One region of the Micromonospora sp. WMMD735 genome, then DNA from elsewhere that is predicted to be linked to it. Evidence: riboswitches for the same ligand, from Rfam matches in the RefSeq annotation. Region 1 holds a riboswitch; each other region holds the start of a gene.
The links. Region 1 has a riboswitch for cobalamin ahead of ACN268_RS09450 (ribonucleoside-diphosphate reductase subunit alpha). Riboswitches for the same ligand answer to the same signal wherever they lie in the genome.
Positions count from the first base shown of each region.

Region 2: another riboswitch for cobalamin. It lies ahead of metE (5-methyltetrahydropteroyltriglutamate--homocysteine S-methyltransferase); the one in region 1 lies ahead of ACN268_RS09450 (ribonucleoside-diphosphate reductase subunit alpha).
Region 3: another riboswitch for cobalamin. It lies ahead of cobN (cobaltochelatase subunit CobN); the one in region 1 lies ahead of ACN268_RS09450 (ribonucleoside-diphosphate reductase subunit alpha).
Region 4: another riboswitch for cobalamin. It lies ahead of bluB (5,6-dimethylbenzimidazole synthase); the one in region 1 lies ahead of ACN268_RS09450 (ribonucleoside-diphosphate reductase subunit alpha).

Region 1 is NZ_JBMHMJ010000002.1:2,171,644-2,179,072, reverse strand. Features, by position in the region: gene ACN268_RS09450 (ribonucleoside-diphosphate reductase subunit alpha) at 1-1,977, opposite strand, end outside; cobalamin riboswitch at 2,097-2,309, opposite strand; gene ACN268_RS09445 (helix-turn-helix transcriptional regulator) at 2,337-3,224, opposite strand; gene ACN268_RS09440 (oxidoreductase) at 3,352-4,254, shown strand; gene ACN268_RS09435 (hypothetical protein) at 4,310-5,029, shown strand; gene ACN268_RS09430 (hypothetical protein) at 5,069-5,455, opposite strand; gene ACN268_RS09425 (TetR/AcrR family transcriptional regulator) at 5,574-6,140, opposite strand; gene ACN268_RS09420 (PEP/pyruvate-binding domain-containing protein) at 6,147-7,429, opposite strand, start outside.
Region 2 is NZ_JBMHMJ010000002.1:2,494,272-2,501,700, reverse strand. Features, by position in the region: gene ACN268_RS10685 (PKD domain-containing protein) at 1-611, shown strand, start outside; gene ACN268_RS10680 (IS5 family transposase) at 813-1,706, opposite strand; gene metE (5-methyltetrahydropteroyltriglutamate--homocysteine S-methyltransferase) at 2,021-4,258, opposite strand; cobalamin riboswitch at 4,373-4,585, opposite strand; cobalamin riboswitch at 4,808-5,026, shown strand; gene ACN268_RS10670 (hypothetical protein) at 5,294-5,899, shown strand; gene meaB (methylmalonyl Co-A mutase-associated GTPase MeaB) at 5,826-6,896, opposite strand; gene scpA (methylmalonyl-CoA mutase) at 6,893-7,429, opposite strand, start outside.
Region 3 is NZ_JBMHMJ010000002.1:1,665,089-1,672,517, reverse strand. Features, by position in the region: gene ACN268_RS07360 (MFS transporter) at 1-866, shown strand, start outside; gene ACN268_RS07355 (AfsR/SARP family transcriptional regulator) at 871-1,647, opposite strand; gene ACN268_RS07350 (MFS transporter) at 1,939-3,180, shown strand; gene ACN268_RS07345 (aldo/keto reductase) at 3,254-4,153, shown strand; gene ACN268_RS07340 (hypothetical protein) at 4,244-4,579, shown strand; cobalamin riboswitch at 5,432-5,561, shown strand; gene cobN (cobaltochelatase subunit CobN) at 5,872-7,429, shown strand, end outside.
Region 4 is NZ_JBMHMJ010000002.1:2,342,540-2,349,968, forward strand. Features, by position in the region: gene ACN268_RS09990 (methyltransferase domain-containing protein) at 1-189, opposite strand, end outside; gene ACN268_RS09995 (hypothetical protein) at 332-1,402, opposite strand; gene ACN268_RS10000 (TetR/AcrR family transcriptional regulator) at 1,505-2,104, shown strand; gene ACN268_RS10005 (hypothetical protein) at 2,175-2,378, opposite strand; gene ACN268_RS10010 (hypothetical protein) at 2,527-3,090, opposite strand; gene ACN268_RS10015 (hypothetical protein) at 3,223-3,567, opposite strand; gene bluB (5,6-dimethylbenzimidazole synthase) at 3,641-4,285, opposite strand; cobalamin riboswitch at 4,323-4,521, opposite strand; gene ACN268_RS10025 (hypothetical protein) at 4,778-5,536, opposite strand; gene ACN268_RS10030 (hypothetical protein) at 5,533-6,573, opposite strand; gene ACN268_RS10035 (AMP-binding protein) at 6,570-7,429, opposite strand, start outside.

The sequences.
Region 1 (7,429 bases):
CTTCAGCTCGCGTACCAGATAGGTGTTGATCTGCAGAAACTCCCCGGACATGGTCTCGCGCTTGAACAGGTTGGACACCTGCGGCTCGATGCACTCGTAGCAGCCGGCGATCGAGGCGATCGTGGCGGTCGGGGCGATCGCCACCAGCAGCGAGTTGCGCAGGCCGTGCGCGGCGATCCGGGTGCGCAGCGCCGCCCAACGCGCGGTCTGGGTGGGCTCGGCCCCCCACAGGTCCGGGTGCAGGTCACCCCGGGCCGCCCGGGTTTCGGCGTACGCCGGGTGCGCGCCGAACCGTTCGGCGAGGCCGGTCGACGTCTCCAGGGCGGTCAGGAGGATCTCCTCCTGGACCCGGGTGGACAGCTCCCGGGCCCCGGCCGAGTCGAACGGCAGCCGCAGCGCGAACAACGCGTCCTGCAAACCCATCAGCCCCAGCCCGACCGGCCGCCAGCGCGGGTTCGACGCCGCCGCCTGCTCGGCCGGGTAGTAGTTGATGTCGATCACCCGGTCGAGGAACACCACCGCCGTCCGGACCGTCTCGCGCAACCTCTCCCAGTCGACGCCGTCGTCGGTGAGGTGCGCGCCGAGGTTGACCGAGCCGAGGTTGCACACCGCCGTCTCGGTGTCGCTGTTCACCTCCAGGATCTCGGTGCACAGGTTGGACAGGTGGATCGTGTTGCCCGGCACGCCGGTCTGGTTGGACAGCCGGTTCGCCGGGTCCTTGAACGTCATCCACCCGTTGCCGGTCTGCGCCAGGGTGCGCATCATCCGCCCGTACAGGTCGCGGGCCTTGACCGTGCGGACCGCCTTCTTCTCGGCGACCCGGTACGCGGCGTCGAACTCCTCGCCGTAGAGGTCGGGCAGCTCCGGGGCGTCCGACGGGTCGATCAGCGACCAGTCACCGTCGGCCTCGACCCGGCGCATGAACTCGTCGGGGATCCAGTTGGCCAGGTTAAGGTTGTGGGTGCGCCGCGCCTCCTCACCGGTGTTGTCCCGCAGCTCCAGGAACTCCTCGACGTCCGGGTGCCATGGCTCCAGGTAGACGCAGGCCGCCCCCTTGCGCCGGCCACCCTGGTTGACCGCCGCCACCCCGGCGTCGAGGGTCTTCAGGAACGGCACGATCCCGTTCGACCTGCCGTTGGTGCCCCGGATCAGCGCCCCCCGGCCGCGCACCCGCGTGAAGGAGATGCCGATGCCGCCGGAGAACTTGGACAGCTTCGCCACCTGGTGGTAGCGCTCGTAGATCGAGTCCAGTTCGTCGCGCGGCGAGTCGACCAGGAAACACGACGACATCTGGGTGTGCCGGGTGCCCGAGTTGAACAACGTCGGGGAACTCGGCAGGTAGGCCAGCGACGACATCAGCCGGTAGAACCCGACCGCCTCGTCGGGCGTGCCGGACAGCCCGCAGGCCACCCGCAGCAGCCAGTACTGCGGGGTCTCCACCACCAGCCGCGACTGCGGGTGCCGCAGCAGGTACCGGTCGGCCACCGTACGCAGCCCGAAGTACTCGAACCGCAGGTCACCGGCCGGGTCGACGGCGTCGTCGAGTCGGCGTGCGTGCCGGGCCACGAACGCGGCGGTGTCGTCGGCGATCAGGCCGAGGCCGTGGGCGTACCGGATGGACTCGCTGAACGAGGTCACCGCCTGCCCGCGTACCTCCTCGTCCACGTAGGCGGCCAGCAGCCGGGCCGCCAGTCGGGAGTACTGCGGTTCCGTGCCGATCAGCTCCGCCGCCGTCTGGATCGACAACTTGTCCAGCTCGGCCGTGGTCGCCCCGTCGTAGAGGCCGCTGATCGTCCTGGTGGCCACCCGCAGCGGGTCGACCTCGTCCAGGTCGGTGGTCCACCGGGCGACGGCCGTGACGATCCGGTTGACGTCCACCGGCTCGGTGTCGCCGTCGCGCTTGCGTACCCGCATCGCCGGCCGGCGTGGCTCCGCACCGTCGACGTCGGACGGTGGGCTCTGCGCTGTGCTCGTCATGACCTCTCCTCGCTGTCACCGATGGCCATCGGGACGCGGGAGGACGCCGACGGGCGCGGCGACGGCCGGCCCGGGTGCTGGCGTCGGTCGTCCCGCGCGACCTCCGACCGCCGTGCGCAGCAGCGCACGGCGCACTGGCAGGTCTTCGGACTCGCGGGCGTGACCGGGTCGGTCGCCTACTGGCCGTCGCTTCCCAGACCTCGCGGTCCAGTGCTCGATGACGGCGGTCGTTCCCACTTACCGCTGCGGGGCAGTCCCGGATTTCCACCGGGTTCCCTGTTGCCTCGACCGGACCACCGGGCCCGGCCGAACCAGCTGCGTGGCACACCATATATGGCGTGGATGGGGGAGAGGCAACACTAGATGTCGCGTCGGCGTGTCAGATAACTCTCATCCGACCGGCCGGTGGCCCGCAGTGACGCCAGCAGCCGCAGCGCGTCGGCGTCGGCGCTGCCGGGCTCGGCGGTGAAGACCAGCATGACCGGGCCGGGGTTGCCGGGCAGCGGGTAGGTGTCCCAGTCCAGGACGATGTCACCGACCTCGGGGACCTGGAAGGTCTTGGTGCCGCTGACCGACCCGCGCACGTCGTGCCGGGACCACAGCCGCCGGAACTCGGCGCTGCGGATGCTCAGCTCACCGACGACGGCGGTGGCCCGGGGGTGGGTGGGGTCCGTGGCGACAGCGGCGCGCATCATGCCGATGTAGTCCATGGCCTGCTGCTCCCAGGACGCGCAGCGCCGCAGTGGGGCAGCCGCCTCGTCGAACATCAGCAGCAGCATGTTGAGCCGGTCCGGCGGGTGGTCCGCCGGGTCGCCGAGCAGCGCCACCGCCCACGTGTTCCAGGCGAGCAGGTCCAGGTGCCGGCCGAGCACCACCGCCGGGGTGTCCAGCACCCGCAGCAGCCGCCTGGTGCTCTCCGGTACCCGTTCCGGGCCGTGGTCGACCCGGGCGGGCGGCGGCCGGCGGGCGGCGCGGGCCAGGGTGAACAGGTGCCGGCGTTCCGCGTCGTCGAGGCCGAGGGCGGCGGCGAGCCCGTCCAGCACGTCGTCGGACGGGCGCACCTCCCGGCCCTGCTCCATCCGCTGGTAGTAGTCGGTGCTCAACCCGGCCAGCAGCGCCAGCTCCTCGCGGCGCAGCCCGGTGACCCGGCGTCGCCCGCCCGGCTCCAGGCCGACGTCCCGGGGGTGCAACCGGGCGCGCCGGGCACGCAGGAAGTCACCGAGTTCACGGGCGTACGGACGGGTCATGCCGCCAGTGTGGCGCGGCCCGCACCGGCGTGGGTAGGTCTGCGGGACCTAGGTAACCGGGTACGACCGGTCCCGCCCGGCCGGGCCCTAGCGTCGGCGGTCCCACCCGACCGTCAGGGAGCAGCAGATGACCTGGACCGCCGACCACATCCCCGACCAGCACGGCCGTATCGCCGTCGTGACCGGCGCGAACTCCGGCCTCGGCCTGGTCACCGCCACCGCACTGGCCCGGCGGGGGGCGCGGGTCGTGCTCGCCGTGCGCGACACCGCCGCCGGCCGGCGGGCCGCCCACAGCATGGGCGGCGACGTCGAGGTACGCGAGCTGGACCTCGCCTCCCTCGCCTCGGTCCGGGAGTTCGCGGCGGCCCTGGCCGCCGACCGTCCGGTGCTCGACCTGCTGGTCAACAACGCCGGTGCGGTGCTGCTCGGGCCGCGCCGCACCAGCGTGGACGGCCACGAGCTGCACCTCGCCACCAACCTGCTGGGCCACTTCGCGCTGACCGGCCTGCTGCTGGGCAACCTGGCCGCGGCGCGGGCGGCCCGGGTGGTCAGCCTCAGCTCGATCACCCACCGCAACGCACACCTGGACTTCGCCGACCTGATGGTGGAGCGCGGCTACCGGGGTGCCGCCGCGTACGGCAGGTCCAAGCTCGCCACCACCGTCTTCGGCATCGAACTGGACCGCCGGCTGCGCGCCACCGGATCGCCGGTGCTCAGCGTGCTGGCCCACCCCGGTGTCACCCGCACCAACCTGACCCCCCGGGCCTGGTCCCACCAGGGCCGGCGGGGCCGGGTGATCGCCCGGCTCGGCCTGCTGGCCACCCAGCCGGTCGAGCAGGGTGCGCTGCCCCAACTGCGCGCCGCCACCGACCCGCAGGTCCACGGCGGCCAGTTCTTCGGCCCGGCCCGGTTCTTCCAGACCCGGGGGCCGGTCACCGAGGTACGGGCCAGCCGGGAGGCCACCGATCCCGCCGTCGGCCGGCGGCTGTGGACGGCGGCCGAGGAACTGACCGGCGTGCGCTGTCTCTGACGTAGGGCCGCACTAGCATGACTGCGGTCGGTGAGGGCGGCGGAGACGAGGCGACATGGGATGGCTCGGGCGGGTGCTGGGCGGCGGGGGCCGGCAGGTCCAGGACGATCCGGTCCGGCAGGCGGCGCTGTCGGCCGAGGTGCGGCAGCGGTTCGGCGCCCACCTGGCCGTCCGACCTGCCGAGCAGGTGGCGGCGATGGTCGGGCTGCTCGACGACGGCGACGGCCTGGCGGTGGCGGCCGGCATCGTCGGTGAGTTCGCCGACGCGGCCCACGCGGACCTGCTGGCCCAGACGACGGAGCTGTACCGGCGTACCGGGCACCGGTTCCCGGTGGACCGGCGCAACTACCGGCCGTTGTGGCGGGAGGCCGGTGGACGGCTGCACTGGCCGCTGTTCGCGCTGCCGGGCGGCCTGCACCCGTACGTGCACGTCGCCGCCGCCACCACGGTCGTCGGCACCCGGGCGGCGCAGTTCGTCCGGGCGACCGACCCCCATCCGCTGCTCGCCCGCCTGTTCGAGGTGCTCGACCTCACCACCTGCGGCTGGGAGTACGGCCGGGTACGGGTGGACCACGACGGGGCGTCGCTGGTCGGTCGGCTGATCTCGACCACCCGGGACGTCCGGGCGGCGATGAAGGAACCCCCGTCACTGCCGCCGTCGGTGCGGGAACTCATGCGTACCAACCGGACGGTCGACGTCTTCGACCTCACCGGCGACCGGGTGGTCGGCACGATCAACGTGGGCGGTGAACTGCGACCGGCCCTGCTCACCTGAGGTCGCCCGGGGTGGACGGCGTCCACCCCGGGCTGCCGGTCAGGCGACGCGGTGCGGGGCGAACCCGTTGGAGCAGTCGGCGATGGTGACGCTCTGCGAGAAGCGCAGCGCGTCCCGCCGGGCCCACCCGTTGATCCCGGTGCTGGTGTTGCGGACGAAGAACCAGAGGTCACCGGTCAGCGTGGCGCAGTGGACGTCGATGTTCTGGTTCGGGTACCCCTGGCCCCTGGGCTGGCAGTCCTGGTGCGGGTAGGCGCGGATGAAGGTCCCGTCGCCCCAGGAGATCCCGCCCCCGCTGTAGAGGTCCGGGTGCTGCCCGTGGCCGTCGCAGTGTGCGCTGGCCGGGCTGGCGGGTATCAGGGCCAGCACCGAGCCGCTCACGGCGAGGGTCAGCGCGGAGGCGACGGAGAGAATCTTGGATCGCATGGAAGTCCCCTGTCGATAGGTGACGATCACTGTCCACAGAGGATCGCACGGGTGGGGTGCGCCCGCACGGCGAACGGTCCGCACCCGGGCGACGCCGACCCGGCCCGACGGCCCCTCGTCAGGCGAAGAGCAGGTCCAACTGGTGGTCGAGGGCGGCGGTCGCCTGGGCCGGGGTGTACTGCCCGCCGAGCAGGTACACCCCCAGCCCCTCCACCAGAGCCAGCAGCCCCGCCGCGGCGTCCGACGCCGGTGCACGCGGCAGCAGCCCGGCGACGAACTCCACCAGTTGCGCGGTGTCCGGCCGCAGGCCGGGGGCCGCCGCCGGGTGCAGGGCGGTCCAGGACAGGAACGCCAACGCCACCCGCCCGTCCTCGCGCGCCGCCTCGTCCAGCGGCAGCAACGCCGCAAGCAGGGTGCGCAGCAGCAGCCGGGGCTGCGGGTCCGGCCCGAGCGCCGCGACCGCCGCCTCGACCCGGGCCCGACCCCGGTCACGGACGACGGACAGCGCGAAGGCCATCATCTCGTCCTTGGTGGTGAAGTAGTGCTGCACCATGCCGGCGGACACCCCCGCCTCGGCGGCCACGTGCCGCAGGCTCACCGCCTCCAGACCCCGGTCGGCGGCGACCCGCATGAGCGCGTCCGCGATCAGCGTGCGGCGTTGACGGGGATCGACCTTCCTGGGCATCGGGGCCTACCGTGCCGTCGTCACGGTGCCGGCCGCGCCGTCCACGGTGATCACCTGACCGGTGACGATCCGTGAGGTGGCGCCCGGCACGCTGATCACGGCCGGGATGCCGTACTCGCGGGCCACCGTGGGACCGTGCGCCATGATCGCGCCGGTCTCGGTGACCAGCGCCCCGGCGGTCAGGAACAGCGGCGTCCAGCCCGGGTCGGTGGTGGCGGTCACGAGGATCTCCCCGGGTTCGAGGTGCGCGGTGGCCGGGTCAGTGACCACCCGGGCCGGGCCGGTCACCCTACCCGTCGCCGCCCCCACGCCCCGCAGCAGTCCCACCCCGTCGGCGGGGGCCGGCAGGGTGCTCTCCACGTCGGTGCCGTCGGACAGCAGCGCCACCGGCACCACCCGGCGGCGCAGCTCGCGCCGGTGGGTCGCCCGGCGTCGCGCGACCAGCCCGGTCAGGTCGGCACCGTCGAGGGCCGCCTCGACCTCGTCGAGGGTGAGGAACATGACGTCGTCCGCCGCCGGGAACAGCGTCGCCCCGATGAGCAGCAACTGCTCGCGTACGGTCCGGAGCCGGTACAGCCCGGCGAACTTCCCGGCCTCCCGCAGCCCCGCCAGCCGTCGTGCCCGCCGCAGCAGGAAGATCGCGATCCGGCCCCGGACCGGGCGACGTCGGCGGACCCGGGCGGCCAGCTCGTCGAGCGCGGCCCCGGCGGCTGCGGCGGCCCCGGCGAACCGTCGGTCGGGTGCCTGCGTGGGGTCGGTCAGCCGCAGGTAGTTGGCGACGGCCGCGAAGACCGGGGTGGGGTCCTCGGCCCAGCGCGGCACACCGACGTCGGCCTCGGCGGCCGCCCGGTGGCCGTAGCGGGACAGGAAGGCGGACAGGCCGATGTCGGGGAGCGCGCCCCGCTGGTACCGGGCCGCCAGTTCGGCCGGTGGCGTGTCGAGGATCAGCTCGCGGTGCGGGCGGGCGGCGTCGGCCAGCGCCCACAGCGCGAGATCCATCTCGATGGTCACGTTGTGCGGGACGCCGCGCAGCACGGCGTGTATCTCGTCCTCGGCGGCGACCCCCTTGAGCAGGTGCGCGGGCAGCGCCGAGGCGAGCATCCCGGCCACGATCGGCCAGGTGATGTCGTCGGCGGCACCGCCGTCGCCGTCGCCGTGGTCGCGGACGAACCGCAGCCGCTCGTGGGCCGTCCGCAGGTGCGTGGGCGCCGCCGACTCGGCCCGTAGCCGGTCGACGGCCGCGACCAGCCGACGCCGTGCCGCGTCCGGTCGCGCCAGCGCCCGCAGGA
Region 2 (7,429 bases), 320 kb from region 1:
CGACCGCCTGCCTCGATGCGAAGCAGACGCGCTGGTACTCGTACACCCCCACGGTCACCCGCTCCATCACCGCTTCAGCGGGCTACTGGGGCTCGGTCGCCGGATACAGCGGGACGTCGTTGACGAATTTGACCCTGCTGGGATGCTCATACCGGTACAACGTCCCGTTCACCTTCCGGGCGGAAGCCGGCACGACCTACCTGTTCCAGGTCGACCTGCGGTGCTGCCCGACCGAACCGAGCACGGGGCCGGCCGAACTCGACGTCCACGTCACGCCGAACCCGAATGCGGATTTCTCCTACAGCCCCACCGATCCGAGCACCCAGGACACCGTCTCCTTCCATGACTACTCGTTCGACCCCGGCAGGGTGGAATTCGCCTCACGGCTGTGGAAATTCGGTGACGGAACGACGTTCGAAGGGCTCTCCCCCACTCATCGGTACGCGGCCGACGGTGACTACCAGGTAAGTCTGACCGTGACGACCCTTGATGGCCGAAAAGGGAAGACGACCAAGGTCGTTCCGGTACGGACCCACGACGGGGCAGTCACCCGCCCGGCCGTACCGGCCACGAGTCGGCAGGACAGTCGATCAAGGTCTAAGACACAGTGACGGCCCGAGACCAGACTGCGGGAAGCATCGCCTTCCGCGCCGACGCCACTTTGTTGACACGCCCGACGCACTCCCTGCCGACACCAGCTTGCTTTCGCGCACCATAAAGCGTTCTGAGCCTTACCAGCAGTAGACCGATCTGCCGTCGGAGTTCCGTCGACTGACGTCGACACACGGCCTAAGGCGTGTTTCATAAGCCGGTCAGAGCCACTCGGTGATGATCGTGATGGTCAGGACGGCTTGGAAGCGGACTGCGAGTTTGTCGTAGCGGGTGGCGACGCCGCGGTGGCGTTTGAGCCGGTTGATGCCGTTCTCGACGGCGTGGCGTAGCCGGTAGAGGTCCTTGTCGAACGCGGGTGGGCGCCCGCCCTTGGAGCCTTTGGCCTTGCGGTGGGCGTCCTGGTCGGTCTTGCTGGGGATGCACGCCCTGATCCCTCGCCTACGCAGGTGGCTGCGGTTACCGCGGCTGGTGTAGGCCTTGTCGGCCAGGACCAGGTCGGGGCAGGTGCGGGGCCGGCCCACGCCGAGGCGGGTCACGCGGATACGGCGCAGGACGGGGATGAACTGCGGGCTGTCACCACGGTGCCCAGCGGTCACGATCATCGAGAGGACCTTCTGTCCCTGCTCACAGGCCAGATGAGTCTTGGTGGTCAACCCGCCTCGTGAGCGGCCCAGCGCGTGATCGGCCGGCTCGTCGTGCACCCCGCCGGGTGGTTCCTTCTGCAGATGCCCGTCGGTGCGGGCACCGGCGCCGTGCTGGTGGGCGCGGCTGGTCATCGAGTCCACGCTCACCGTCCAACCGATCCGGCCCTGCGCATCGCCAGCGGCCTGCAGCGCGGACAGGATCTTGTCCCAGGTCCCGTCCCGCTGCCAACGGCGGAACAGGCCGTAGACGGTGGGCCAGGGCGCGTACTCAGCCGGGACGTCACGCCACGGTGCGCCGATCCGGATCCGCCACCGGATCCCGTCGATGAGCTGTCGTTTCTCCCACTTCGGCGGACGACCCGTGGCCGGCGCGGCAGGCAACAGCGGAGCCAGAACAGCCCACTGCCCGTCGGTCAGGTCATGCCGCCTCGTCACCGCTACGCTGGCCACGAGGTCTCCGGTATGAAGTTCTTGCTTGGTCGCAGAACCAGATACCGGAGACCTCTTCAGTTATCGATCACCGCCACGCCGTGACCTCGACGCCGCCAACCCGACTTACGAAACACGCCTTAGACGCCCAGCGGATCCCGCGACCGCCGGGCATACCCACACCGACGCCATGAACCACCGCGACACCCACCCGGACGCCGCGCGGCACGCGACGGCATCATCCTGGGCCGCCCGATCCTACCGGAGATGGGGTCGCGCGAACGACTCATCCGCTCCGGGCGGACCCCAGGGGGAGTCCGCCCGGACCGGCCCAGTCAGCTCGCGCGGACCTCGGCGGCAGCGGCGACGAGGCGTCGGAGGGACGCCTCGACCTCGGCATAGGTGCGGGTCTTCAGACCACAGTCCGGGTTGACCCACAGCCGTCGGGCGGGCACGGCCGCGACGGCCCGACGGAGCGCGTCGACCACCTCGTGGTGCGGTGGGATGCGGGGCGAGTGGATGTCCCACACCCCGGGGCCGACGCCCCGGCGGTAGCCGATCGCGGCAAGGTCGTCGAGGATCTCCATCTTCGAACGCGACGCCTCGATGCTGGTGACGTCCGCGTCGAGGGCGTCGATGGCGGTGATCACCTCACCGAACTCGCTGTAGCACAGGTGGGTGTGGATCTGGGTGTCGTCGGCGACGCCGCCGGTGGCCAGCCGGAACGCGCCGACCGCCCAGTCCAGATAGGCCTTCTGGTCGGCCCGACGCAGCGGCAGGGTCTCCCGCAGGGCAGGCTCGTCGACCTGGATGATCCGGATACCGGCGGCCTCCAGGTCGTGACATTCGTCGCGCAGCGCAAGCGCCACCTGGTCGGCGGTGTCGGCCAGGGGCTGGTCGGTCCGGACGAACGACCAGGCCAGGATGGTGACCGGCCCGGTGAGCATGCCCTTGACCGGACGGTCGGTCAGCGACTGGGCATAGGTGGACCACGCGACGGTCATCGGTGCCCGCCGGGCCACGTCCCCGTGAATGATCGGCGGGCGGACGCACCGGGACCCGTAGGACTGCACCCAGCCGTGGGCGGTGGCGGCGAAACCGTCGAGCTGCTCCCCGAAGTACTGCACCATGTCGTTGCGTTCCGGCTCACCGTGCACCAGCACGTCCAGACCCAACCGTTCCTGCAACCGGATGACCTGCTCCACCTCGGCGCGCATCCGCTGCGTGTAGCCGGCGTCGTCGAGGGTGCCGGCGCGGTGCGCGGCACGGGCCCGGCGCAGCTCGGCGGTCTGCGGGAACGAACCGATCGTGGTGGTCGGCAGGTCCGGCAGCCCCAGCCGTTCCTGCTGGCGGGCGGCCCGCTCGGCGTAGTCGCCACGGTGCCGGTCGGTCGGGCGCAGCGCCGCCAACCGGCCGCGCACGTCGTCGTGCCGCCACGACGGCGGGGCGGGCGGCAACGGGGCCGGCAGGCTGGTGGTGCCGTCGCGCAGCGCCCGCCCGAGCAGGACCACCTCGTCGACCTTCTGCCGGGCGAACGAGAGCCGCGCGGACAACTCCGGGTCGAGGGAGGTCTCGGCGGACAGGTCGACCGGCACGTGCAGCAGCGAACAGGACGTGGACACCGCCACGTGGTCGGCCAGTCCGGCGACCGTGGCACCGGCGGCGACGGCCGCGCGCAGATCCGTGCGCCAGATGTTGCGTCCGTCGACCAGTCCGGCGACGACGGTCTTGCCGCGCAGGGGACCGGCTGCGGCGAGCCGGCGCAGGTTGCCCGCACCGGCGACTAGGTCCAGGCCGATCGCCTCGACCGGGGTGTCCAGCAGCGCCGGCAGCGCGTCGCCGAGGTCACCGAAGTAGGTGGCGACGAAGATCCGGGGACGGTGGGGCAGCTCCCCGAGACGTTGGTAGGCGTGCCGCAGGCCGTCGATCTCGGCCGTGGTGCGGTCCACGACGTAGGCGGGTTCGTCCAGTTGGACCCAGGCCACGCCCGCGTCGGCCAGGGTGGTGAGGATCCGGGCGTACGTGTCGACCAGGTCGTCGAGCCGGGCGAACGGATCCTCGCCCTTGGCCAGCAGCAGGAAGGTGGCCGGCCCGACCAGCACCGGTCGGGTGGTGATGCCCAGGTCACGTGCCTGCGCGTACTCGCTCAGCGCCTTCGCCGGGTCGGCCACGAACACGGTGTCGGGGTCGATCTCCGGCACCAGGTAGTGGTAGTTGGTGTCGAACCACTTGGTGAGTTCCAACGCTGGTGCGGCATCGACGCCACGGGCCATGGCGAAGTAGGTGTCGAGTTGACCGAGGCCGAGCCGGGCGAAGCGGCGGGGGACCGCACCGACCGCGACGGCGGTGTCGAGCATGTGGTCGTAGTAGGAGAACGTGTTGGACGGGATCGCGTCGAGGCGGGCGTCGCGCAGCGTCCGCCACACCTCGGCCCGCAGCCCGGCCGCGACATCCTCCAGGCCGGTGGCTTCCAGCGTGCCGGCCCAGTACGCCTCGACGGCCTTCTTCCACTCGCGGTGGGCGCCGATACGGGGATAGCCGAGCACGGTGCTCTGCCCGAATGAGGTGGTCACAGGTGGTCCTTCCCTCGCGGTGTCCGACGACCACCCGAGAGGAAGACGGATACGCCACGGCGTAACCGGCATTCCGCCCTGGCCCTCCCGAGAGGCCGCCGACGGCGCGTACCGGCGGTACGCGCAGCGCTGGCAGGTCTTCGGACTCGTGGGCGTGACACAGGGTCGCCTACTGGCCGTCGCTTCCCAGACCTTGCGGTCCAGTGCTTCGTTGACGGCGGTCGTTCCCACTCACCGCTGCGGGGCAGTCCCGGTCTCACACCGGGTTCCCTCTTACGACGCCCCACCCGCGCACGGGAGAGGCGAACCAGCACCGCCCGCGATCCTACGCCCCACCGCCGCCCGCCGCGGTCGGCGTCCGAGGCGCGGGACACGATTCGCGCCTCTCGGCCATGGGCGGCAAGCCGCTCGACCGTCTGCACGGCCCGGGGCTCCCCGCTTCGCGGACCCGAGCCGGGCAGCAGGGCGATGGTCGCCGAGCCACCAGCGCTTTCACCACCGGCGCGTGCACTGCATCTGGCTACCATCGCTCTTCCCGGCCGGTGCCCTAGAATAGGTGTCGGTGCTGGTTCGCGCGGACCGTGACGGTCCGGGCGTCGTAAGAGGGAACCCGGTGGGAGACCGGGACTGCCCCGCAGCGGTGAGTGGGAACGACCGCCGTCACATGCACTGGATGCCCCTGGTGTCCGGGAAGCGACGGCCAGTAGGAGATCGGCCTGTCCGGTCGTGCCCACGAGTCCGAAGACCTGCCCGCGCCGCGTGCGTGACCACGCACGCCGCCGACGGCCTCGCGGGAGGGCCTGGGCGCGGCTGGCGACGGATCGCCCAGCCCTGCCGTCACCTTCCCCGATCCAGCGGCTGGCCACGCCGGACCTCAAGGGAAGGATCCCCAGGCAGATGACGTCCTCGCCCACCCCCGGTTACGGATTTGCCGCCGCCTGGCACGCCATGACAGGCAGCGAAGGGGACGAATCCCTTCTACTCGGCCCGGACGTGTCGCGGACGCTGACGTCCTACATTTGTCCGGGAGAGACCGTGCTCGACATCGCCGCGGATGAGTTCGCGATGGTGGCCGCCCAGGCCGGCGCGCACGTCACAGTGGTCGATGGATCGTCACAGCGCCTCGCTCAGGTGGCGTCCGACGCCCAGCGGCACGGCGTCACCGTCGACACCGTGCACGCGCTCTGGCCGCACGCGGCGGTCGCGCACCACGACGTGGTGGTCGGTGCCGGCGCGCTACGCCGGCACCGCGACTTGCCGGCGGCACTGCGCGCCATGGTGCTGCACGCCGACCGGCTACTGCTCTGCGTCGACGAGGCCGGCACGCCCGCACCGCACGAACAGGTCCTCGCGGCGTTGCTCGGAGCACCGGTGATCCGGCAGGCGCCCCGACATCTGCTCATCGCCGGGACGCTGGCCGAAATGGGTCTGGCCGCCGACGTGCGGATGGTGACCACCGTGCGGGCCGTCACCGTGGCCGACGAGACCGAACTGGTCCAGCGCCTGGCCGGGCGGTCGCTGCCCGGGCCGCTGGCCCGCCGGCTGCTGGACCTGCTCGCGTCGACGCTCAGCCGGACGCCGGCAGGGAACTGGCAGTATCGCTACCCGGCGGAGACCGGTCTGGTGGTGTGTCCGGTGTGACGGTCGGGTCGGCGAAACCGGCCAGCAGCCGCTCGGCGGCCACTGCCGGGGTGAGGGTGCCGGCGAGGACCTGCCGCTCGACCTGCGGAGCGAGGGTTCGCACGGTGGGATGCGTGTGGAGCCGGTCGAGCAGCTCGGCCCGCACCATCGCCCACACCCAGCCGATCTGCTGTCGTCGGCGCCGCTCGGCCAGTTCACCGGAGGCCGTCATGGTGTCCTGGTGGTGACGAATCTGCTGCCACACCTCGTCGAGGCCGGTCTCCTCCTGGGCGCTGCACGTGACAACCGGGGTATGCCACCCTGCGTCAGGTGGATGTATCAGGCGCAGCGCGCCGGCGAGCTCGCGGGCCGCTCGGCGGGCATCGGTCACGTGCGGCCCATCGGCCTTGTTGACGGCGATGACGTCGGCGAGTTCCAGCACGCCCTTTTTGATGCCCTGCAACTGGTCGCCAGTGCGGGCCAGGGTGAGCAGCAGAAACGAGTCGACCATGTCGGCGACCGTGGTCTCGGACTGGCCGACGCCGACGGTCTCGACCAGCACCACGTCGTAGCCGGCGGCTTCGAGCACCACGATCGCTTCCCGGGTGGCCTTGGCGACACCACCGAGCGTGCCGGCCGTGGGCGAGGGCCGGACGAATGCGGCCGGGTCGACGGCCAGGCGGGCCATGCGGGTCTTGTCACCGAGGATGCTCCCGCCGGTGCGGGTGGACGACGGGTCGACCGCGAGCACCGCCACCCGGTGTCCGGCGCCGGTCAGCCGGCAGCCGAGGGCGTCGATGAACGTGGACTTGCCGACGCCGGGTACCCCGGTGATACCGATGCGACGGGCGCCGCCGGCGTGCGGGGTGAGTGCCGCGAGCAGCTGCTGCGCCGCGCTGCGATGATCGGGTCGGGTGGACTCGACCAGGGTGATGGCCCGGGCGATCCACGCGCGCGAGTCAGCGCGCACCCCATCGACGTACGCCTCGACCGACGGGGTGCGCATCGTGCCGCTCACGCTTCCGGGTGACCGAGCCGCCGGGACAGCACGGTGAGCAGTTCCCGGGCGGCCTCGGCGATCACGGTGCCGGGCGGGAAGATGGCCGCGGCACCGGCCTCGCGCAGCGCGTCGAAGTCCTGCGGCGGGATCACACCCCCCACAATGATCATGATGTCGTCGCGGTCCAGGGCGGTCAGCTCCTCGCGCAGCGCCGGTACCAGCGTCAGATGGCCCGCGGCGAGGCTGGAGACACCGACGATGTGCACGTCAGCCTCAACCGCCTGCCGGGCCACCTCGCCGGGGGTCTGAAACAGCGGGCCCACGTCGACATCGAAACCGAGGTCGGCGAAGGCGGTAGCGATCACCTTCTGGCCGCGGTCGTGGCCGTCCTGGCCCATCTTGGCCACCAGGATGCGGGGCTGGCGGCCCTCGGCGACGGCGAACGCCGCAGTGGCGGCGCGGACGCCCTCCAGCGCGGAAACCGCTCCCGCCTCGTGCCGGTACACCCCGGAAATGGTACGGATCTGCGCGGCGTGACGCCCGTACACCTT
Region 3 (7,429 bases), 510 kb from region 1:
CGCTGCTGGTCGTCCTCGTCGCGTTGGCCGGTGCGGTGCCGGCCGGCGCGCCGGGCGGTCTGCGGTCGATGCTCACCCACCTGGTCGACGTGGCCGTGCTGCCCCGGGCGCTGTCCCTGGACACGGTGCTCAACCAGGTCTGCTGGGGGCTCGGACCGGTGCTGGTCGGGGTGGCGGTCGCCGCCGTCTCGCCCGCCGCCGGTGTCGGCCTGGTCGCGCTGCCGGCCGCGATCGCCGCGGGGGCGGCCCTGCGCCTGCCCGATCCGGCGGCGGCCCGGCCCGCAGCCGGGCGCAGCCGGGTGCTGCCGGTGCTACGCCTGCTGGCCCGCACCCTGGCGTTGACCGCCGCGCTGCGGGTGCTGCTCGGGGTGCTGACGGTGGCGGCGGTGCCGCTGTTCACCGGCAGCGGGCAGGCGTCGCTCGCCGGGCTGGCCCTCGCCGCGTACGCGGTCGGGACCGGCCTCGGCAGCGTCCTGTACAGCCTGCGGAGCTGGCCGGGCGGCCACCAGCGGCAGGCCGACGTCGCCCTGCTGGTGCTCGGCCTGGTGGTCGCGTTCGCGGTGGTCGCGCGACCGCACGCCGTCGCGCTGCTGACGCTGTACGCCGTCGCCGGGTTCTTCGAGGGGCCGACCGTGCTGGCCCGGTCGCTGCACCTGGAACGGGTCCTGCCGCCCGACCGCCGGGCCACCGGCTTCTCCCTCCAGTACGCGGCGATCGGCTGGGGGTTCGCCGTGGGCAGCATGGTGCTGGCACCCCTGCTGACCCGCTGGGGCGCGGCCACCGTGGTCACCGGGGCGGGGCTGGCGGTGGCGGCGCTCGCCCTCGTGGCGACCCTCCTGCCCTCGCGCCCCGACCGGGTCCGGTGACCCGTCACCGGTACGCCGACCCCGACCATCCGGCCGCGGCGGGTCGGCGGGCGTCGGACGGCTCGCTGAGCGCCGGGTCGCCGTCGAGCACCCGACGGTGCAGCCGCTGCAACGCCGGCCCCGGCTCGATGCCCACGCCGTCGGCAAGGGTCTGACGGAGGTCGCGGTACACCGCGAGGGCGTCGGCCCGGCGGCCCACCTGGCACAGCGCCCGCATCTGCATGTCGCGCAGCCGTTCCCGCTCGGGGTGGAGGGTGACCAGCGCGGCCAGTTCCTCGACGGCTTCGTCGTACCAGCCGAGGCGCAGGTAGGCGTCGGCGCGCATCTCGATGGCGAGCAGCCGCCGTTCACCGAGCCGTCGGCTCTCGGCCAGGATCGAGGGGGACGGGTCGACGTCGGCGAGCGGGTCCCCCCGCCAGGCGGCCAACGCCTCGGACAGGGACCGCACCGCGTCGTCGAGCCGGCCCGCCGCGAAGGCGGCCCGGCCGCGCACCACGTTGGCGTCGAAGAGGTGACTGTCGACGTCGCCGCGTGCCAACCGCAGTTTGTAGCCACCCGGGCCGGTGATGATGGCCCGCCCCACCGACGGGGGCAGACTGCGCCGGAGACGGAAGACGTACTGCCGGATCAGATTGCCGGCCGAGGCGGGTGGTTCGTCGGGCCACACCTCTCTGGCCAGGCGTTCCACCGGGATGAGCACATTTCCGTTGACCGTCAGAACCGCCATCAGTTTGCGCTGCTTGGGAGCATTGATGCAGTAGTTCTGCCCGGGAAGTATCACAAATGTTCCGAGTATGCCGAACTTCACGAATCCCCCACGATGCGCGTGCCCCCGTACCGTCAGTGCCCACCACTGATTGAAGTTAATCGATCAATAATGACGGTGCCGCGCCATCTCCGTTCGGCCGCGCCGCTGCGGTAAGGAGCACATCGCGCTTGTGGCCGTGACGAAAGCGGTGTGAGATCAGCGGTGGGACGTCGGGCCCGGACGGGACATACCGGGCCGGGAGAACGGCCCGCACCAGGAAAGCCGGGCCGGGAAGGCCATGCCAGGGGAAGAGGACCGCGCGCCGTGAACACCGCCACCGAGAACCGAGCCGTCCCACCCCCGGTGGTACGGGCCGCCCGTACCGGGGTCGCGGTGGTCTTCGCCCTCAACGGCCTCGCGGTGGCGACCTGGTTCTCCCGGGTCCCGGCGGTCCGCGACGCGCTCGGCCTCAGCGCCGGCCGGCTCGGACTGCTGCTGCTGGCCATGTCCGGAGGCGCGGTGCTGGCGCTGACCAGTGCCGGACTGGTGACCCAGCGGCTCGGCCCGGCCCGCACCGTCGTCGCCTCGACCGTGCTGGTCGCGGTCGGCCTGGCCGGGGTCGGCATCGCCACCCCGCTCGGCTCGCTGCCAGGCGTCGCGGTCGGCCTGTTCGCCCTCGGCTACGGCTCCGGCACCTGCGACGTGGGCATGAACGTCGAAGGTGCGGCGGTGGAGAAACGGCTCGGCCGCACCATCCTGCCCCGCTTCCACGCCGCCTGGAGCCTCGGCTCGGTGGCCGGCGCCGGACTCGGCGCGGGCGCCGCCCGGCTCGCGGTGCCGATCACCGTGCACCTGGCCGTGCTGGCGGCCGTGGTGCTCGGCGGCACCCTGCTCGGGGCGCGGAACTTCCTGCCCGCCCTGCCCGCCTCCACCGCCGACGGCGCCGCGTCGGCCCGCCGGGGTGGCCTGCTCGCGGCCTGGCGGGAGCCGCGCACCCTGCTCATCGGCGCGCTGGTGCTGGTGATGGCGTTCACCGAGGGCAGCGCCAACGACTGGCTGGCGGTCGCCTTCGTCGACGGCTACGGGGTCAGCGAGGCCGCCGGGGCCGCCGTCTTCGGGGTGTTCGTCGCCGGCATGACCATCGGCCGGACCGCCGGCACCGTGGCCATCGACCGCTGGGGTCGGGTGCCGGTGCTGATCGGCACGATCCTGTTGGCCGCCGCCGGCTCCCTGCTGGCGGTGCTGGCCGGCTCCGGTCCGCTCGCCGTCGTCGGGGTGGTCCTCTGGGGGCTTGGCGCGTCGCTCGGGTTCCCGGTCGGGATGAGCGCCGCCGCCGACGACGAGGAGCACGCCCCCGCCCGGGTCAGCGTCGTCGCGGTGATCGGCTACACGTCGTTCCTGGCCAGCCCGCCGCTGCTGGGTCTGCTCGGGGACCACGTCGGCATCCTGCACGCCCTGCTGGTGGTGCCGGTGCTGCTGATTCCGACCCTGGCCCTGGTGCCGGCGACCCGTCCACCGGCCGGTGCCGCGCCGCAGACACCCGCCGGCCCGATACAGAAAACCTAACAGTCGTCGGCCCCGGCCGGTATCGGGTGCGCGGCCGTTACGCCGGGTCACCGCCGCTGGCTAGGGTCGCCGGATGCCAACCGAGATCACCGCCGCAGCGGCGGGCCGCTGGACCCTGGGCGACCGCACCGTGCACCGGATGGGCTTCGGCTCGATGCGGCTCACCGCCCACCCCGACCGGGACCGGGCGCTGCGCGTCCTGCGCCGGGCCGTCGAACTGGGCGTCGACCACATCGACACCGCCGCGTTCTACGTCTCACCGGGCGGCACCCTGAAGGTCGGCACCGGCTCCGCCCGGTACGCCACCGAACTGATCCGCGCCGCGCTCGCCCCGTACCCGGAAGGGCTGGTCGTCGCCACCAAGGTCGGCTTCCGGGACGACCCGACGACCGGCCTGCACGAGGAGGCCGGCCCGGCGCAGCTGCGCGCCCAGGTGGAGGAGAACCTGCGCCGGCTCGGCCGCGACCACCTCGACCTGGTCAACCTGCGGATCGTCAGGCGGCCCGCGCCGGACTCCGTGGCCGAACGTTTCGGCGCGCTGGCCGAGCTGCGCGACGCCGGCCTGATCCGGCACCTGGGTCTGTCCAACGTCCGCCTCGACCACCTCGACGAGGCGCAGACCGTCGCCCCGGTGGTCTGCGTGCAGAACAACTACGCCCTGGACAACCGCGGCGACCAGGACGCCATGGTCCGCGAGTGCGGTGCCCGGGGGATCGCCTACGTGCCGTTCTTTTCCCTGACCGGCGGCAACCGCGAAGGCGGGGCCCGCACCGACCACGGCGCGGCCGTACGCGCCGTCGCCCGCGCCCACGACGCCACCCCGCAGCAGGTACGTCTCGCCTGGACGCTGCACCAGGGCCCGCACGTGCTGGCCATCCCCGGCACCGGTGACCCGGCCCACCTCGCCGAGAACGTCGCGGCCGCCGCGCTGCGACTCACCCCCGACGAGCTGGCCGCGCTCGACCGGCGGTGAACGGGCCGCCCAGCCGGCTGTCACCGGGCTCGCAGCGCCCTTCCAGGTGGGGGTGCTCCACTGGAGGGACGCCGAGGAGAGGACGGGCAGATGGGCTGGTTCAGCCGACGGACCCGGGCTGACGAGGGTATCCCGACCAAGCTCGACCGGGAGGCCACCCGGGACGACCTGACCGCGTTGGCGGACTTCGTGGCCGCCCACCGGGGGGTGGAGTTCTATCTCGAACCCGAGACGACCGCCACCGACACCACGGTGGTGGCGATCGCGCACGACGGGGAGTGGATCCGCCGCCGCACCGGCTCCCCGCGTACGGCGGCGAAGCTGGCCCACCGGCACGCGGTGCCCCTCTACGAGGCGGCGAAGACCGGGTACCCGGAGCGGATGCGGGCCTGGAACCGGGCCCACCCCGAGCGTCGCCTCCGCTGATCCCGCAGCAACGCGTGAAGCGTGGCGGGGTTGTGGCCCCGTGGGATGTGGGTCCGTGGGATGTGGGTCCGTGGGGGTGCGGCCACGGCGGCGGGTGCGACCGCCGGCCGCCCCGGTCGCCTGCCGCTGCGGGGCAGGGGTGTGGGGTATGTCGTCGCGGGCCCTTTCGAGCTGATGACGGTGACGGATCGGCCCCGCCGGATGGGACGACCCGTACCGCCAGGTCGGGGGTGGCCGGGGTGGCGCGGCCCCGCGGTACCGGATGGGCCTGTGACCGGAGGGCCTGCGGCACCGGAGGAGGCGGCCCCGTGGCCCCGGGCCGGGGCCGTCGCCCTCAGGCCGCCCCGGCCCCGGGGTGTCGGGCGAGTGGCCGGCGCTACCCGGCGCGACAACTGTCCGGCCAGGTCGGCCGCGCCGGCCCCCGAGTCGTTGACGTCATCAGCTCGACAGCGTGCGAGAGAGGTGTCCCGGCCGACCAGGGCCGGGTCGCCCGGGGCCGGGCAGCCTGAGGGCGGCGGCCCGGCTCCGTGCCGCCCGGCTCCGTGCCGCCCGGCTCCGTGCCGCCCGGCTCCATGCCGCCCGGATCAGCTCCGTGCCGCCCAGTTCCGCGCCGGTCGGTCGCGGACGGTGGCCCTTCCCCGGGCGGGTGGCGGGCTCCCTCGGCGGATCGGTGGGTGCGCGGCACGGGACGCTGCGGGTCGACCGTCGGGAGGGGACCGGGCCCACCCGGGAACGTGGGCAGCGGCGGTCGCCGGCCTCGCCACGGGGGGCGATCGGTGCCCTCGCGGGGCCGGTGGCCGCCGTTGACCTCGGGGTGAGGAGTGTGGCAGCATTCGCGGCCTGACGGCAGTGAAGGAAGTCGGTGCGATTCCGACGCGGTCCCGCCACTGTCACCGGGGAGCGATCCCCCCTCGTGGGTCACGACCGTGCGTGCACGGTTGGAAGGCCGGGGGTGAGCGTCGATCCGGGAGCCAGGATACTTCGGCCGTCGGAGAACCCCAGGGCGTGGACACCCGAGGAGGACCCGATGACGCACAGCGTCACTGCCGACCCGATCACGGTCGGTGACTTCCGCATCACCGTAGAGCCCGCGCCGCCGCGTGCCCCCACCTCTCCCACCGTCGCCGGCCGTCGCCGGGGCGGTCGGCCTGCCACGTACCGCTGACGGCCGGTCCGGGGTGCCCCGCCGCCGGTGGGGTGCGTCGTACCTCCGCCGCCGCTGACCGGCGTCCCTCCCGCCCCGCTCGGCCCGGCCCCGTGGTCGAGCCGGACGTCACTCTCCGGAGCCGCACGTGCGCATCCTGCTGTTGTCCACCGCCGACACCGATCTGCTCGCCGCCCGCGCCAGCGCCGCCGACTACCGCCTCGCCAACCCCACCCGGGTCGACGTGGCCGCCGTGCCCGCCCTGCTCGACGGGGTCGACCTGGCCGTCGTACGGTTGCTCGGCGGGCGGCAGGCGTGGCCGGACGGCCTCGCGGCGGTGCTCGGCTCCGGCGTCCCCACGATCGTGCTCGGCGGCGAGGCGGTGCCCGACGCGGAGCTGATGGCGGCCTCCACGGTGGCCTCCGGGGTCGCCACCGAAGCGCTGTCCTACCTGGTGGAGGGGGGCGCGGACAACCTCGCCCAGCTCGCCCGGTTCCTCTCCGACACCGTCCTGCTCACCGGTGAGGGCTTCGACCCGCCCACCCCCACCCCGCCCTACGGCATCCTCGACCACCGCCGCCCGTCCACCCCGGTCGACGGGGCGGACCCGGTGGCCGGACCGGACGGGGGCGGGCGGCCCACGGTGGGGATCGTGTTCTACCGGGCGCACGCGCTGGCCGGCAACACCGGTTTCGTGCAGACCCTGGCCGACGCGGTCGACGCGGCCGGCGGCGAACCGCTGCCGATCTTCTGCGGATCGCTGCGCGGGCTCACCCCCGGCGACGGGCCGCTGGACCTCTTCGCCCGCTGCGACGCGCTCGTCGTCACCGTCCTCGCCGCCGGGGGGACGGTCGCCGCCGACGCCTCCGGCGGGGGCGACGAGGACGCCTGGGACGTCGGCGCGCTCGCCGCCCTCGACGTGCCGGTGATCCAGGCGCTGTGCCTGACCAGCACCCGGGAGCAGTGGGCTGCCAGCGACGCCGGACTGTCCCCGCTGGACGCGGCCATGCAGGTGGCCATCCCCGAGTTCGACGGTCGGATCGTCACCGTGCCGTTCTCGTTCAAGCGGATCGACGCCGACGGGCTGTCGGTCTACGCCGCCGACGCCGAGCGGGCCGCCCGGGTCGCCGGCATCGCCGTCCGGCAGGCCCGGCTGCGCCACCTGCCCAACGCCGGCAAGCGGGTGGCGATCGTGCTCAGCTCCTACCCGACGAAGCACTCCCGGGTCGGCAACGCCGTCGGCCTGGACACCCCCGCCTCGGCGGTCCGGCTGCTCGCCGCCCTCGCCGCCGACGGGTACCACCTCGGCGACGCGCCACCACCCACCGACGGGGACGCGCTGATCCACGCCCTGATCGCCGCCGGGGGCCACGACGTCGAGTGGCTCACCCCGGAACAGTTGGCCGCCGCCGAGGCCCGGGTGCCGGGGAAGACCTACCGGCGCTGGTTCGACCAGGTGCCGGTCGACCTGCGAGACCGGATGCGGGAACACTGGGGTGAGCCACCCGGCCAGCTCTACACCGACGCCGGGGACATCGTCCTGGCCGGGCTGCGGTTCGGCAACGTCACCCTGCTGATCCAGCCGCCGCGCGGCTTCGGCGAGAACCCGATCGCCATCTACCACGACCCCGACCTGCCGCCCAGCCACCACTACCTCGCCGCGTACCGGTGGCTGGCCGCGTCGGTCGACGACGGCGGGTTCGGCG
Region 4 (7,429 bases), 170 kb from region 1:
CTCAGCCAACCAGGTGAACCGCTCGCCGGCCTCCACCCGGGCGTTGTCGAGCAGATAGCGGCGATCCGGGGCGGACCCGCCGGGGCGCGGTGCCGGGAGGCCTGACTCCCCGCCCGCCGGGTCGACCCGCCCGCCCACGGTCGGCTGCGGCGCGGACCCGGGGCCGGCGAGAGGCTTCGGTGAACTCACACCCCCATCCTCACGACCGACCGCCTCCGGTGCCAGTACGACGCCGGACAGAAGCCGGATGCAACCGGACACGGGACGAGCGGTCTCGTCGGACCGCGCACGACGGGTCGGCGGCTGGCCGGTCACGGGGACCCGTCAGGGTTCACTGCACCTGGTACGTACCGCCGCATGCCTCGGCGAGGGTCGACCCGAACAGCGCCGCCGGCGTGTACGCGCCCGGTTTGCCCTGCCCGTCGAGCAGCCGCCGGACCACCTCGGCGGGCACCGTAGCCGTCCAGGACTGGGCCTCGCCGACCCGCAGCCAGCCCTCGCGGCTGCTGCCGTCCGGCCACTGGACGACCGCGTGGCCCCAGGAGTGCTCGCGGGGCTTCGGGCGGGCCCTGGTCGGCACCGTGGCGAGCCGTCGCCGCAGGAGGGCGCGCACCGGGCCGATCGCGAGCAGGGCGGTCGCCACGGGCAGCACCGCGCGCATGACCGGGGAGGACGGGGCCTCGCTCGATGCGGCGAGCACGTCCGCTGCGCCGCTGGCGCGCTGGGCGGCCATCAGCTCGCCCAGCGGCATGCCGGCGGTGGTCACCGTGGACCCGTCGGGCAGGACCAGTTTCATCGGGTCGCCGGCGAGAGGGGCAGGGGTGAGTCGTCCGTCGCGGTACCGGCGGCCCTGGAACCGCCCACCGCCCTCGACCCCGGGGATGCCCTCCACGATCGTGGCGGCGAGGGCGTCGCCGACGACGCCGTCCTCGGTGGCCAACGAGGGCACCATGTCGACCCGGGCCCGCCGGGGTGTCGGTCGCCCCTCGCAGAGCTTCACCACGACGCTCTCGGTGGCGGTCACGCCGAAGCCGGCTCCCGTGACGGCCGTGCGTCCCGCTGCCGTCAACTCGCCGTGCCGGCCGAGGACCGCCGACACCGCGGCCAGATCGTTGGCGAGGTCGAGGTAGTGGCCGGTCGGGAGGCACGCGTCCAGCAGGGGCAGGGCCGTCTCGATGAACGGTCCGACGGTGTTGACCACCACGGCCGGCCGCTCCCGGCGGATCGCGGCCGCGGTCTCGCGGACCGTACCGGCCACGATCGTCGGCAGCCCGCCGGCGGCGGCCTCGAGCCGTTCGGCGTCCCGGCCGACCAGCATCGGCTCGATGCCCTGTCGGCGCAGTTCGGCCGCGATGGCGCGCCCGCTGCGTCCGGTGCCGCCGAGGATCCATACGTCGGTCATGGCACAGCTCCGCCCTGGTGCGGCAGCCGTCCCAGTGACGACACGCCGTGTCATCACCATATCGCCGACGACACGCGATGTCATCACGGCTACACTGGGATCATGGCCCGATGGCGACCGGATGCCCGCGAGCGGCTGCGGCAGGCGGCGCTCGAACTCTTCGCCGAGCAGGGCTTCGCCGCGACCACGGTGCCGGCGATCACCGCGCGGGCCGGACTGACGACGCGCACGTTCTTCCGGCACTTCGCCGACAAGCGCGAGGTGCTCTTCGCGGACGAGGCCGAGATCGGCGCCTTCGCCAAGCAGCTCATGGCCACGGCACCCGCCGACGAACCGCTGACGTTCATCGTCGCGGGCCTGCGCACGCTCGCCGAGACGTATTTCGAAGGCCGCAAGGACGACCTGCGGCAGCGGCGCGCCATCGTGGCGTCCGACCCGGGGCTGCGTGAACGCGACCAGCACAAGCGCGCGATGCTGGCCCAGGTGATGCGGGACGGCTTCCGCGCACGCGGCCTCGACCATCTCCGGGCCGACCTGCTCGCCGAGACGGCGGGAACCCTGATGTACGTGTCCGTCGCCGCATGGCTCGACACCGACGACGGTCGCCGGCTCGGCGACATCATCGACACCGCACTCGCGACGGTGCGGGCCGAACTGGAAGGGCTGCCGACCTCGAACGGTCAGGTTGTGTCGGAAGGGTGAGTCCGGCGCGAGCGGGACCGCCCCTGTCCGGATGCGGCCCGTCAGGTCGCGGCGACGCCCACCTCCATGGCTACCCCGTGACGGTGACCTGGTGCTCCGCACAGGCAGCGAGCAGCCTGGGGACCGCGGCGGCCAGGTTGAACTGCCGCAACTTCACCGTCTCCGGCGCGTCGCGGAGATCCTGCGCCCGTTGCGTCCGCTGCACCATGCCCACCGCGAAGACCCCCGCAGACCGCAGCCCCTCGTGCGCGGAGCGCTGGAACAACTCCCCCACCCGCCGCACCTCGTCACCTCGGCTCGCCGCGCTCGGCGCGGTAGCCGGCGGTGACCGACGTCCGGTCGGACCGCGGCCGTCGACCGCCCACGGGACCGTCTGCGGATTGGGCACCTGCGCAGTCGTCGGCGCCGGTGGTCGAGGGGGTTCAGGCGGTCCACGGGGTGGTGGGGGCTGGCGTGATGCCGTAGCCGGCGAGCCAGCCGAGCAGGGCCTCGCGGTTGGCGTGGACGAGTGAGCCGCCGGTGAAGCGGGGGTCGTCGGTGACCTCGGCGACGATCTGCGGTGGTGGGAGGAAGGAGCGTGCCGCCGCGTCGGTGGTGAACTCGGCCTCGGCCAGGACCAGACCGTGCAGGGGCTGGTCGAAGATGTCGATGCCCAGCGGTGGGACGCTCAGGCGGGTCTTGGACAGCGTCGCGGCGGGCAGGCGGGCGAGCAGTTCGTACTCGGCCGGGGACAGGTAGACGTTCGTGATCAGCCCCTGGATGTGGCCCGGCCGGGCGGCGGGCACCTTCTGGGTGAGCTTGAACTCGCGGGATCCGCCGGTGAGGCTCTCGGAACGTCTGAGGCGCAGTCGGGTGCCGGCCAGGTACCGGTCGGTGATGCGACGGCTGGCGGTGACCATGGCCGGCAGCGGCGGTCCGGCCAGCAGGAACCGCCGCTCCCGCTCGATGCGCGCGTACTTCCCCTCGCGGACCGGCTCGGCTGTCATCGGGCCTCGTTCCAGCACCGTGCGATGCTCATCGCGGGCATGAGGGTCCGGCGGTCGCGGAGTAGCTGCGGCCGCAGCATGAGCCCGTCCGGCGTACGCGCGGGTGACGCGTACGCCGGACGCCGGACGGCCCTACTGCCAGGAGCCGCTGCGGCAGATGAACTGGGTGGTGCCGCTGTACTGGGTGGTGCCGCCGTCGACGTAGCTGTAGCTGGCCCGCACGGGGTGGCCGAGGTTGCTGGCCGGGCAGGTGGCGAAGAGGGTCGGCCCGGCGGTCGTGAAGGTGCCGACACTGCCGGAGTACCAGGTGATGCTCCAGGTCGTCGTGCCGGTGCTGCTGGCGTCGCAGTAGAACTGCGACGCGCCGGACTCGCAGAAGGGCGCCGGGGCGGCGGCGAGAACCGGCGTGGCGCCGGCGGCGGCGAGGCTCAGGGCGGCGAGCGCGGACGCCGCCAGCACCGTGACGGTGGTACGCATGAAACTCCTCCCAACGTAGCCGAGCGATGACTCAGTGCGACGCCAGCCTAGCCGTCGCATCGACGTACCCGAATTAGCTGTTCGGTTGGTCGGTCCCCCGCCGTAGCCACCGGTCGTGGTGGACCGCCTCGGTGAGGGGCCTGCGCCGCCGCCACCCGTGTCGCTCCAGATCGGGCACGGCCTCCAGGTGGGTGACCGGCCCGACGCAGAGCCAGGCCACCGGCCGGATGCCGGCCGGCACACCCAGTAGCTCGGCCAGGAACGGCTCCCGGTAGAAGGACACCCACCCGACGCCCAGCCCTTCGGCGGTGGCGGCGAGCCAGAGGTTCTGGATGGCCAGGCAGACCGAGTAGAGGCCCGCGTCGGCGATGGCGTGCCGCCCGAGCACCGCCGGGCCGCCGCGCTGTGGGTCGTAGGTGACGACCACCGACAGCGTCGACTCCAGCACCCCGTCGATCTTGATACGCGCGAACCGTTCGGCCGCCGCACCGTCCAGAGTGGCGGCGAACGTCGCCCGCTCGGCCTGCACGTGCCGATGGAACCGGCGACGGACGGCCGGGTCCCGGACCAGGACGAAATCCCACGGCTGCGAGTTGCCGACGCTGGGCGCGGTGTGCGCGGCGTCGAGAATCCGGTGCAGGGTGTCGGCCGGCACCGGCTCCCCGGTGAACTCGGCCCGGACGTCCCGGCGGCGGTGGATAGCGTCGTAGAGTTCCACAGGCAGGCTCCCGCTGCGCTCGGCCCACCCCCGACGGGTGGGCGCTCGACGCGAGGCCGGTCTTCGGACTCCCGGATCAACGCCTACCCGTCCGCCTTCCCAGCCCTTGGGCCAGTGGCTGCGCTCCTCGCGCCTGGACGGTCGCTCCCCGGTCACCGCGGCGGGCCCGTGCCGGATTCACACCGGCTTCCCGATTCTCCCCGCGTGCGCGGGGCACCTCGCACGATCATGCCGTTGCCGATGCTAACCCGCACCACCGACGCCGGCCGGCCACGGCCCGGCCCGACAGCACACGCAGCGGGTCCCCGTGTTCCGGCGTCCACGTGGACGCCGGGGTGTGCGACGTCCTCGCCGAGGTGTCCGGCGGTCAGGCCCAACCACGAGGCCCTCCGGTCGCTGGACTCCGGTGCGGCCGGAGGAGCACGACGACGCTCTCGGCGGCGGTGAGCGGCTGACACCGGTCCGATCCCGACCGGCCTGGGCTCGGTTCGGTCACCGCCCGATGCTGGCGTACTCGCAGACCGCCGCCGGGAAGCCGCCCGCGCCGAAGCGCAGCTCGACGACGTGCCCATGGGCGGTCTCGGTGACCGCCGGTGTGATCGACTGACCGGCCTGCGCCGGTCGCAGGTACCAGCACCGGCTGGTGTCGGTGCGGCCGGCCGGCACCCCCGCGTCGGCCAGCGCGTTCTCGCCGCGCTCCAGGTAGCACGCGAAGAAGACGTGGTCGTTCAGATCCGTCTCCCGGTCGCTGAAGGTGAAAGCCGCCGTCTCGGTTCCGCCGCTGCGGGGTCGTCGCGGCAGCTCCGGCAGCAGCGGCGAGTCGCCGCCGAAGCCCGGGGGTGCCTCGGTGCGCGGTGTGGGTCGTGCCCCGGCGCCGGCGTCCAACCAGGTCCACCGGCTGGTCCACACCGCCACCACGGTGCCGTCGGCTGCGCGCAGGGTCAGCTCGTCGTGCCCGCCGTACCAGCCACGCCGGTCAACGCCGAGGGTGACGGCCAGTTCGGCGTCGAGCGGCGCTCCGGGCAGCACCCGCACCGGCGGGGTGTACGCCTGCACGTACCGCACCACGGCGCGGACCCGGTGCCGTTCGAAGTAGGACCAGCGGTCGAGTCCGGCCGTCTCTCGCCACCAGCCGGCGGAGACCTCGTCGAGGAGGTGCACCAGCTGGGTCGGTTTCAGGGTGCCCCGTTGGGTGATGGCCGGATAGCGGGCCTCGGTGCCCGTGCGGTAAACCCTGGACCCGACGGTCACGGCAGTGGTCCATCAGCCCGGGGTCGGCCGGGCCGCAGTGGTTTGATGGTGGTGCCCACCGCGAGCGGACGGGTCCGACCCCCGCAGTGGTGTACCGCCATCGGACCCTCCGCCCGGCACGCGCAGGGCAACACCCGGTTGAGGCTGGAGCCGATGCAGAACTCCTCGAAGGCGGTCCGGTCGCCGGGAAGCAGGCGGGCCAGCAGCGCCATCACCGGGTCCACCGCCTTGATCCGGCCGTCGTCGTCGCGCACCTCCAGCCAGGCGTGGTCGAGGTCCATCATGCCGATCAGCCAACCCCCTCGGGCGTACGCCTCGTACCCCATGGCCCGGCACTCCCGTTCGAGGTACAGGCTGGCGGAGACGCAGTCGACCACCCCGTTGGCGAGCGTGTCGTCCGGGTCGACCTGCCAACTCGACGGCAGCATCTGGAAGCGCGGCCCGCCGTGCCGGATGTCGGCGAAGAGCCGGGCCAGCCGGGGGGAGACGATCCGGTCCGCCCGGCCCGCGGTGACCAGGTCCAGTTCGACGGTGACCAGGTCGGGTACGGCCGGCAGCCGCACCTCGTCGTCGGTCACGGTCACCGGCCCGGCGGCGCTGGCCCAGCCGGAGGCCGCGCCACCGGTCAGCTCCGGAACCGGTCGGTGCAGCAGCCAGCCGGGGTCGGTGCCGCATCCGCCGTCCGGACACCGCATCGTCGCGGTCATCCGCCAGGATCTCGGTTCCGTCCAGGTGGCGGCGGGCTTCAGGGAGAACCGGAACGCGAACTCCCAGCCGATCTCCGGCAGGCTGTTCCCGCTTCCCGAGTAGAGACCCAGGTTGATGAGGTCGTAGTGGCAGAACCGCCGTTCGTCGCCCGCGCCGGTGACCGGCAGCCCGGCCTCGACCAGCAGCTCCAGCGTCTCGGCGGGGCACCGGAGCAGCCCCAGCGCGCCCGCCCGGTCGACGGTGGACTCGCGGTGGGCCGGCGGGACGAGGGTGATGCGGCGCAGCGCGGCGAGCCACCTGTCGGTCTGCGCCGCGGTGACGGCGCTCATCGCGGCCACGCTGCGGGCCCGGCGGAGTCGTAGAGCACCTCGCCGGGGAGGGAGCCGTCCGTGGCGGCGCGGAACATGGGCCGCCGTCGTGGTTTGCCGCTGGTGGTACGCGCCACTGCCGGCGCGGGCACGCTGAGCACCCGGACCCGTACGCCGGGGCCGCCCTCCCGGCCGAGTATCCGCGCGACCTCCGCGGCCCACGGACCCGGCCGCTGCCGGATCAGCGCATGCAGTACGGGTGTGTGGCCGGCGGACCCGGCCAGGACCACGACCCGTTCCGGGGAGAGACCGTCGACGCCGGCGAGGCGGGCCTCCAGGTCCTCCGCGTAGAGGTTGCGTCCGCGTACCTTGAGGCTGTCGCCGGCCCGGCCGAGGACGAACAGTTGGCCGTCGTGGAGGAAGCCGTGGTCGCCGGTGCGCAGCCGGCCGTCGGCGAAGGCGGCGTCAGGTGCGGCGGGCCCGTGGTATCCGGCGGCCACCGACCGGCCGGTCAACGCGATCTCCCCGACGACCCCGGGCGGCAGCGGACTGCCCTCGTCGTCGACGACGGTCACCGCGACGCCGTCGCGGGCGTCGCCGCAGCCGATCAACCAGTCGTCGTCGGCCGCCGGGTCCGTCCCGACCTCCTCGACGGCGGTCACCTCGACCGGTTCGCCGGGACGCAGCTCACCGGCGACCCGCAGCGCCACCGGTGGTGGGGCCAGGTGCAGGCCGGTCGCCACGAGGGTGTTCTCGGCCAGCCCGTACGCGGGGAGGAAGGCGCGGCTGCGGAACCCGTACGGGCCGAGCAGCGCCGCGAACGACTCCAGGGTGCGCCGGCTGACCCGTTCGGCTCCGACGATCGCGGCCCGCCAGC